Linked DNA regions of Fibrella aestuarina BUZ 2. The protein of the gene in region 1 interacts with the protein of each later gene in a pairwise test. Links are inferred from orthologs where the notes say so. Each region holds a gene or a part of one and is shown on either strand. Other genes may lie near its edges.

What was found. The genes of interacting proteins can lie anywhere in the genome.
Region 2: the proteins of eno (region 1) and rpe interact in binary tests that used the Escherichia coli proteins (3 or more experiments, as listed by UniProt). The link is inferred for Fibrella aestuarina BUZ 2 from one-to-one orthologs.

The regions. Positions count from the first base shown.
Region 1 is NC_020054.1:1,501,981-1,506,732, forward strand. The notes cover bases 985-3,928. They hold eno (phosphopyruvate hydratase), read left to right. Parts: upstream 985-1,789; coding sequence 1,790-3,067; downstream 3,068-3,928. Other genes in these bases: FAES_RS06060 (serine aminopeptidase domain-containing protein), read right to left, coding at 985-1,511; FAES_RS06070 (hypothetical protein), read left to right, coding at 3,163-3,465; FAES_RS06075 (low molecular weight protein-tyrosine-phosphatase), read left to right, coding at 3,566-3,928. In the rest of the region: hemE (uroporphyrinogen decarboxylase), read left to right, coding at 1-793; more of FAES_RS06060, read right to left, coding at 768-984; more of FAES_RS06075, read left to right, coding at 3,929-4,054; gpmI (2,3-bisphosphoglycerate-independent phosphoglycerate mutase), read left to right, coding at 4,154-4,752. UniProt on the Escherichia coli protein: Catalyzes the reversible conversion of 2-phosphoglycerate (2-PG) into phosphoenolpyruvate (PEP). It is essential for the degradation of carbohydrates via glycolysis.
Region 2 is NC_020054.1:3,952,975-3,957,585, reverse strand. Bases 526-3,328 are described here. They hold rpe (ribulose-phosphate 3-epimerase), read right to left. Parts: upstream 2,363-3,328; coding sequence 1,688-2,362; downstream 526-1,687. Other genes in these bases: ligA (NAD-dependent DNA ligase LigA), read left to right, coding at 2,558-3,328; FAES_RS16030 (alpha-amylase family glycosyl hydrolase), read right to left, coding at 526-1,659. Also shown: FAES_RS16035 (OmpA family protein), read right to left, coding at 1-213; more of FAES_RS16030, read right to left, coding at 229-525; more of ligA, read left to right, coding at 3,329-4,611. UniProt on the Escherichia coli protein: Catalyzes the reversible epimerization of D-ribulose 5-phosphate to D-xylulose 5-phosphate.

The DNA.
Region 1 (4,752 bases):
AGCGATGGGTCTGCCCTACGAAATGATCGAGCAGCGGGGTCCCGTTTTTCCGCGTACCATCCGGACGATGGCCGACCTCGATAGCCTGCACATCGCCGACCCGGAAGAACACCTTGGGTACGTGCTGGAAGCGCTGCGGATTACCAAACAGTTACTGGCGGGTCGCGTGCCGCTGCTGGGCTTTGCCGGGGCACCGTTTACCATCTTCTGCTACATGACCGAGGGCCGGGGCTCGAAGACGTTTTCAGTTGCCAAAAAGCTGCTCTACACCGACCCGACTTTTGCGCACGCCTTGCTACAACGGATCACCGACAGCACCATCGCCTACCTGAAAGCGCAGGTAGGGGCGGGGGCTGACCTCGTTCAATTATTCGATTCGTGGGCGGGCATCCTGTCGCCGGAGCAATACAATACCTTTTCACTGCCTTACATCCGGCAGATTTGCGACGCGTTGAAAGCCGATCCGACCGTGGGGCACACGCCCATTACGGTGTTTGCCAAAGGCGCGTTCTTTGCCCGGCAGGCCATTGGGCAACTCAACTGCGACGTGGTGGGCCTCGACTGGAACATGGACGCTGCCGAATCGCGGCTGTTGGTGCCTAACAAAACCCTGCAAGGCAACCTCGACCCCTGCGTACTCTATGCTGAACCCGCGCAGATTCGGGCCGAAGTGGCGCAGATGCTGGCGGCGTTTGGCCCTCAACGCCACATTGCCAACCTCGGCCACGGCGTTTACCCCGACACCAACCCCGACCACGTACGGGTGTTTATCGATGCTGTAAAAAACGCCTGATCGCCGCCAGTATTCGGCTTTTCTGCGCCTCGGTAGCCCCGTCCCACATATCGTTATGTAGGATTGGCTGCTGCTCGATCATGATGCCGTAGGTACGTTGCTCATCGGGAGTGGGCAACACTCCCTCGTCGGCTGGCTGATCGCTGGAACGGATGGAGAGGATACGGGGCTGTCGGGCGCGGCGAAACGGCATGCGGCGGTTGTCGAGCGTGACGACCGCCGCCACCTCGGCTGGGTACGTGTCGGCGTAGAGCATCGACTGATCGCCCCCATTGGAATGCCCCACCAACAGCAAACGGCTCCTGTCGAGCATAGGTAGTCGGCGATTCAATCTTGCCAGTGCGAACCGGATGTTCTGTACCCCGCGCTCCCAGTTTGGTAGGCGCACCACACGCGGGTTGCCGGTTGTGGGAATAGGATCATCGCTGGGTACTTCGTGCTGCACCCCCGCCACTACGTACCCCTGCGCGACCAGATCGCGGGCAATAAAGCTGTAGTCGGTTGAATGGCCGCCATACCCGTGACTGATTACGGCAATTTTGGGCCGTTTAGGCAGCGTTGCCGGGCGATAAAGCACTACCGGAACAGCCCGCTGCCGCGTTGTATCAAACAACGCCAGCGTATCGACGGCCATTGATTGAGCCGACACGGGGACGGATAAAACGAAAGCGGCCAATGAAAAGCACAGCGTAGCGCAGCCGTTCAGGAAGGGAAACATGATGACGAATTTGTGAGCCGCTAAGGTAAGCTATCGGGGCAGGTGGTTTGCCTGGGCGCTCATTATCCATGCGCTGTCGAGAAGCAACGATGATAAATGGCAGACCTTGTACTTTCTGTTTAGTGATACTTGTCAGAAGAAGCTGGCTTCGGGTCGCAACAGAAACCTAACATCCTCTTTCCCCGCCTTTTCCGTTTATTTGCACCGACGAACTAGGCGACAGCCATCGATTCAGTTGTTGAGTCATTTATAATCCAAATTTTTGTTTGCAAAGCACAATGAGTACCATTCAAAGCATCCATGCCCGCCAGATCCTCGATTCGCGCGGCAACCCGACAGTGGAAGTAGATGTTCGCACCGAAACCGGTGCACTGGGCCGCGCTGCCGTTCCGTCGGGCGCCTCGACCGGCACACACGAAGCCGTTGAACTCCGCGATGACGACGCCAAGGTCTATGTGGGCAAGGGCGTACTGAAAGCCGTTGAAAACGTCAACGAGCTGATCTATCCCGAACTGGTGGGCATTTCGGTCTTTGAACAGGGCATGATCGACAAAATCATGCTGGAACTCGACGGCACGCCCAATAAAGGCAAGCTGGGTGCCAACGCCATTTTGGGCGTATCGCTGGCTGCCGCTAAAGCCGCTGCGATCGACGCGGGCCTGCCACTCTACCGCTACATCGGTGGAGTGAACGCCAACACCCTGCCCGTGCCGATGATGAACATCCTGAACGGGGGGTCACACGCCGACAATTCCATCGACTTCCAGGAGTTCATGGTGATGCCGGCCAACGCGCCGACCTTCGCCGAAGCGCTGCGGATGGGCACCGAGATCTTCCACACGCTGAAAAAAGTGCTGAAAGGCAAAGGCATGAGCACCAACGTAGGTGACGAAGGTGGGTTTGCCCCCAACATCAAATCGAATGAAGAGGCCATCCAGATCGTAATCGAGGCGATCGAGAAAGCAGGCTACCGCCCCGGCGAAGACGTCTGGATCGCGATGGACGCCGCTGCGTCGGAGTTCTACAACGCCGAAACCGGTGAATACCACTTCAAGAAATCGACCGGCGACAAACTGACGTCGGATCAGATGGCCGATTACTGGGCCGACTGGGTGAACAAATACCCCATCCTGTCGATCGAAGACGGCATGGCCGAAGACGACTGGAGCGGCTGGAAACGCCAAACCGAACTGGTTGGCAAGAAGATTCAACTCGTGGGCGACGACCTGTTCGTAACCAACGTAACGCGCCTACAGGAGGGTATCGAGAAAGGTATTGCCAACGCCGTACTGGTGAAGGTAAACCAGATTGGCTCCCTGACCGAAACCATCGACACGGTGAACCTGGCCAAGCGCAACAGCTACAAAAACATCATGTCGCACCGCTCGGGCGAAACCGAAGATTCGACCATCGCCGACCTCGCCGTGGCCCTCAACACCGGCCAGATCAAAACGGGTTCGGCCTCACGTTCAGACCGGATGGCGAAGTACAACCAACTGCTCCGCATCGAAGAAGAACTCGGCGAAATGGCCTATTTCCCGGGGCTCAAATTTTAATAAACAATGAATGATGTACAATGCACAATGACTGCGTTGGCTTGGCTTCAACCTCATCGTACATTGTGCATTGTACATCGTCCATTCCCTACTCCATGAACCTCCCTCGTCGCCACCGCTTTTATTGGTTCACGGGCCTCGGCTTTGTGGCCTGGATGCTGTTTTTTGATGCCAACGACCTGCGCTCGCAGTTGCGTAACTGGTGGAAACTGCGCGAGCTGGAAGGCGAAAAGACCTTTTATCAGGAACAGATCGAAGCCGTGAAAGCCGAGCGGCATGAAGTGCTGGGCAGTCAGCGGTTGCGCATCAAGTATGCCCGCGAGAAATACCTGATGAAGAAGCGCACCGAAGACGTCTACGTGCTGGTCGACGAGGCGGGGAAACCCATTGAGAAATGAATAATGTACACTGAATGATGCACAATGCACAATGGCCGTGTTGGTCTATTGAGTCGTGTCGCTCCATTGTACATTGTGCATTATTCAGTGTACATTCAGTATGATCTCCATTCTCTTCGTCTGTTTGGGCAATATTTGTCGGTCGCCGGTGGCGGAAGGCGTCTTCCGGCAGCAGGTCGATGAGGCGGGTTTGACCGGTGTCATTGAGTGCGATTCAGCAGGTACGTCGTCGTACCATATCGGGCAGCTGCCCGACATACGTACCCGGCAAAACGCCCTGACCCACGACCTGACGCTCACGCACCGCGCCCGCCGCATGATCGGCGAAGACCTCGCCCGCTTCACCTACATCATCACGATGGACGAGGCCAATTACGAGGCCGTCATGAAACTGACGCAGCGCAGCATTGGCCTCACCCACGACGATACCATCTTTTTGCTGCGGGAGTTCGACCCCGCCGTCAGTGACCAACCCAACGTACCTGATCCGTATTACGAAGGCCCCGAGGTCTTCGAGGAAGTTTACCAAATCACGCATCGCTGCTGCGGCGAACTGCTAACGTACCTGCGGAAGCGACACAACTTGTAGAAAGATAATGGATAATGCACGATGGACAATGTACAATGGGCTTGATCGTCTGATCATTATACATTGTCCATCGTACACTATCCATTACCGCCACTCTTTATGAATAAAAAAGTCATCCTCGTCATTATGGACGGGTGGGGCATGACCACCCAGAACGACCGGTCGGCGCTGGCGGCGGCAAAGACGCCGTTTGTTACCGAGGCCTGGAGTCGCTATACGCACAGCACGCTGGAGGCATCGGGCCTGAAAGTAGGGCTGCCGGTGGGGCAGATGGGCAACTCGGAAGTGGGGCACATGAACCTCGGTGCAGGGCGCATCGTCTACCAGGACCTGGTGAAAATCAACCTTGCCGTTGAAGAGCGCACGCTCGCTCACGAACCCGTGCTGGCCGAAGCCTTTGCCAGGGCTAAAGCGACGGGCAAAAACGTGCACCTGATTGGGCTGGTATCGGATGGCGGCGTTCATGCCCATATCGACCACCTCAAGGGTCTGTTGAGCATCGCGCATGAGCAGGGCCTGATCAACGTATTCGTCCACGCGTTCACCGACGGGCGCGACACCGACCCAAAAAGTGGGCTCGGTTACCTGACGGACCTGAAGGCGCACATGAACGGCACGACTGGCCAACTGGCCACAGTGATTGGCCGGTTCTACGCCATGGACCGCGACAACCGCTGGGAACGCGTAAAAGTAGCCTA
Region 2 (4,611 bases), 2.5 Mb from region 1 along the record:
CAGGGGCGACCAGGCGCAGGGGCTTTCGACGACCTGCGGCAGCACGTTGGGTTTGCCCAGCGCCTGCGAGGCCCGAAACTGCTGATCGCCGAACCGGCTGACCCGCTCGGTTGAGTATCCCGTTACCTGTGTCGCCCACTGCACGGTTTGGGCGTAACCCGTGGCTACGCTCAGCACCAGAAACGAGACGATATAGGACCACTTCACGACCATAAATGACTACCTGCGTTAATTCGTCAGAACCCGGTACTCCCAGGGTTTCAGGGTCAAGTTCATATTTGGTTTCAACTCAAAAGGCTGTTGGTTGAATATTTCGATATACCGGCCATCGTAGCCTTCGCCGCCGAGCCGGATGGTCTGGGGCTGGCTGCTCAGGTTAATCAGGACCACCACCCGGTCCATGTCACGTTGCCGGAAGAAGGCATACACCTGCTCGTCGCGCCCCGTCGGAATCTTGATCAGGTCGCCTCCGGCCTCGCCGTTCCAGAGGGCGCGGTTGCGGTGTTTGAGCGTCAGCAGTGATTTGTAGAACGTGGCCTCGGGGTAATTCCCCCAGATGATCGGATCTTTCTCGAAAAATTGCAGGCGCTTGTTCAGGCCCGATTCCGCGCCGTTATACACGAGAGGCATGCCGTTGAATGTGCTGGTCAGGACCACAAAGGCTTTGGCCCCGGCTCCGAACGACTCAGACAGGGTGCCGTTCCAGGTGTTTTCGTCGTGGTTCTGGGTGAACTGCATCTGATACGCCCAGGCCGGATAGACGCTTCGGCGCTGTGCCAGCAACGAGTCGATGGCCAGGGCCTGCCGTTTGCCTTTGGCAATGTCTTTCAGCAGGGCGTGCATGGCCCAGGCATAGTTCATGTTGAAGCCGTTCCGAAACAAGTTGGTGTCGGCCTCCGCTTCGGCCAGCATAAAAACGGGCTTGATCTTGTCGAGTGTGGGGCGTAGTTCCTGCCAGAACGTGGCGGGCACCAGGCCGGCCACATCCATGCGGTAGCCGTCGATGTCGGTTTCCCGAACCCAGAAGGTCATCGCGTCGGTCATGGCTTTGCGCATGGCGGGGTTGTCGTAATTGAGATCGACCACGTCGTCCCAGCCGGTGGGTTTGCCGTTTTCATCCAATGGCGAGCTCATTTTGCCCTTCACCTGGGTGTACCAGTCGGGATGGGCCTTCACCCAGGGGTGGTCCCAGGCCGTGTGGTTGGGTACGTAGTCGAGGATAACGCGCAGGCCGAGGTCGTGCGCCCGCTTCACCAGCCGTTTCAGGTCGTCGAGGGTGCCGTAAGCCGGGTTGACGTCGGTATAACTCGCCACGGAATAAGGGCTGCCGAGCGAGCCTTTTCGTTTCTCCTTGCCGATTGGGTAAATGGGCATGAGCCAGACAATGTCGACGCCCAATTCCTTAAGGCGGGGCAGTTGCACTTCCACACCCGCCAGGTCGCCTTTTTCGGAAAACTGCCGCACGTTGACCTCGTAGATCGTCGCGTTTTTGGCCCATTCGGGTGCGGTATGGGTCGTGGGGGTGGGGGCACTGACCGTCAGGCTATCCGCCTGGGTGGCCGCGGGGGTAGTGGTTGCTGTCTCGGTGCGGTCTGGCTGCCGACAGCTAAACCCGAGGCCGGTTAGCAGACATGCCAGCATTATCGTCAACTGCTTCATACGTTACGGTTCGAATGGGGGTGGCCGGTTAGGCAAGGGGTTTGGTGGGGGCGAGGTGCTTCAGTGTGCGCACGGCATCGAGGGGGTCTTTGGCCCCAAACACCGACGTACCTGCCACAAAATAGTGGGCACCAGCGTCCAGTACGGGCCCCATGGTCCGGGCATCAATGCCCCCATCGACCCCAATCAACGCATTGCTGCGGGCCATTGCCAGCAGACGCTGCATTTTCTGCACTTTCGGAATCGACAGCGGCAACAGTTTTTGCCCGCCAAAACCGGGGTTAATCGTCATGATCAGCACCTGATCGAACGCGTCGGTCAGGTCGGCGAGGGCCTCCACCGGGGTTTGCATGTTGAGCGCCACCCCAGCCCGGCACCCGGCTTCCCGAATCTGGGTGAGCGTGCGGTGGAGGTGCGTACAGGCCTCATAGTGTACTGTAATGGCGGCGGCACCGGCCTTGGCAAAGGCGTCGATGTACCGTTCGGGCTGCACGATCATCAGGTGAACATCCAGGGGTTTGGTCGCGTGCCGCCGAACGGCCTCCATCACCGGAAAGCCGAACGAGATGTTGGGCACGAAGACGCCGTCCATCACGTCGATATGAAACCAGTCGGCCTCACTGCGGTTGATCAACTCAACGTCGCGTTGCAGATTGGCAAAGTCGGCAGCCAGAATTGACGGCGCCACAATGGGAAAATTCATACAAATGGGTGTCAGGCCAGTTGGGGCTTACAAAACCCATAGCCAGCCAGTAAAACTAAGTTTTTTTGCCCGAATGCCGAAACCCTACCATCTTCGTGCTGGGCTTAGGGCCGGGGTAAATGGGCCTGGGGCTACCCCGCCAATCCGTCCGGCGCGCTTATCGCCTGACCCCAAGTCCTTTGCCTTCTGCTTTTTATGTCTGCACAAACGCGTATCCAGGAACTCACCGATCGGCTCAATTACTATAACGACCAATATTACCAGCATAGCCGCTCGGTCGTTGATGATTTCACCTTCGATAAGCTGCTCGAAGAACTTCAGCAACTCGAAGCCCAATACCCCGAACTGCGCCAACCCGACTCGCCTACGCTGCGGGTGGGCGGTACCATCAGCAAAGAATTCCCGACGGTTTACCACCGGTTTCCGATGCTGTCGCTGGGCAATACCTATTCCGAAGCCGACCTGATCGAATTCGACAACCGGGTGCGGAAAGGCCTGAACGGCGAGGCCTACGAATACATCTGCGAACAGAAATTCGATGGGGTGGCCCTCAGCATGACCTACGAAAATGGCGTGCTAGTGCAGGGCGCGACCCGCGGCGACGGCGTTCGCGGCGACGACATTACCAACAACATCCGCACGATCCGCACATTACCCCTGAAGGTGACGGGGCGCTTCGCCGCCGGTGTTGCGGATGAGTCGACGCCCCCCGCCACCCCCGCGGCGGAACCAACCCCTGCCATCCCGTCCCTGTTCGAAGTGCGGGGCGAAGGCTTTCTGCCCCTGGCCGAATTTGAGCGCATCAACCGGGAGCGGGAAGACATTGGCGAGCCGCTGCTGGCCAACCCGCGCAACGCCGCCTCCGGTACGTTCAAGCAGCAGGATTCGGGCAGCGTAGCCAAACGGCGGCTGGATTGTTACCTCTATTCGTTTCTGTCGGACGAAGCGGTGTTCAAGACCCACGAAGAAAGCCTCGTGCGCATGGCCGAGTGGGGCTTCAACGTGTCGCCAACCTGGGAAAAATGCGCCGACATCAACGCCGTGATGGCCTACATTCAGAAGTGGGATACCCAGCGGTTTACGCTGCCCCTGAATACCGATGGCATCGTGATCAAGGTAAACCGCTACGATCAGCAGCGTGAGCTGGGCTTTACCGCCAAAAGCCCACGCTGGGCCATTGCTTATAAATTTAAGGCTGCCGGAGCCAGCACCACGCTCAACAGCGTAAGCTATCAGGTGGGCCGCACCGGGGCCGTGACGCCCGTGGCGCACCTGTCGCCGGTGTTGCTGGCGGGTACGGTAGTCAAGCGGGCGTCGTTGCACAACGCCAACGAGATTGCCCGGTTGGGCGTCATGCTGGGCGATACGGTCTTCGTGGAAAAGGGCGGGGAGATCATTCCGAAAGTAACGGGCGTCGACCTCAGCCAACGTACCGACGCCGTGCAGCCCATCACGTACCCAACCGAATGCCCCGCCTGCGGCACGCCGTTGGTGCGGAAAGAAGGGGAGGCCCACTTTTATTGCACCAACGACAAACACTGCCCGCCGCAGCGGCAGGCGCGGTTCGAGCATTTCATCCAGCGCCGGGCCATGAACATCGAGAGCCTGGGCGAGGGTAAAATTGAGCTGTTGATCGACAAAGGGCTGGTTGAGAGCCCCGCCGACCTGTACGACCTGACCAACGAAAAACTGCTGGGACTGGAGAAGACGTATCCGGCGGCACCGTTGATTCATGATGATGGCTCGGAGACGCCGGGTAAGGCCCGCACGGTGAAATTCGGCCAGAAAACCGTCGACAATATCCTGTCGGCGATCGAGCGGTCGAAAAGCCAGTCGTTTGCCAATGTGCTGTTTGCGCTGGGCATCCGGTACGTGGGCAATACCACCGCCGACCGCCTCGTGGCCTATTTCGGCTCGCTGGATGCGCTGATGGCCGCTCCGCTCGATACGTTGGCGGGGGTGCCCGACGTGGGCCCGCGGATTGCCGAGAGTGCCTACGCCTGGTTTCAGGACGCCGAAAACCGCCAGTACATCGACCGCCTGCGGGCAGCGGGCCTCCAGTTCGTCTCGGAAAAGAAACAAGTGGCGCAGGAGAGCGACTCGCTGGCGGGCAAGACCTTCCTGTATACCGGCACGTTTGCCAATTTCAGCCGCGAAAGCCTCGAAGAACGCATTGCGGCCAACGGCGGTAAACTGCTGAGCGGCGTATCCAAAAAGCTCAATTACCTCATCGTGGGTGAAAATGCCGG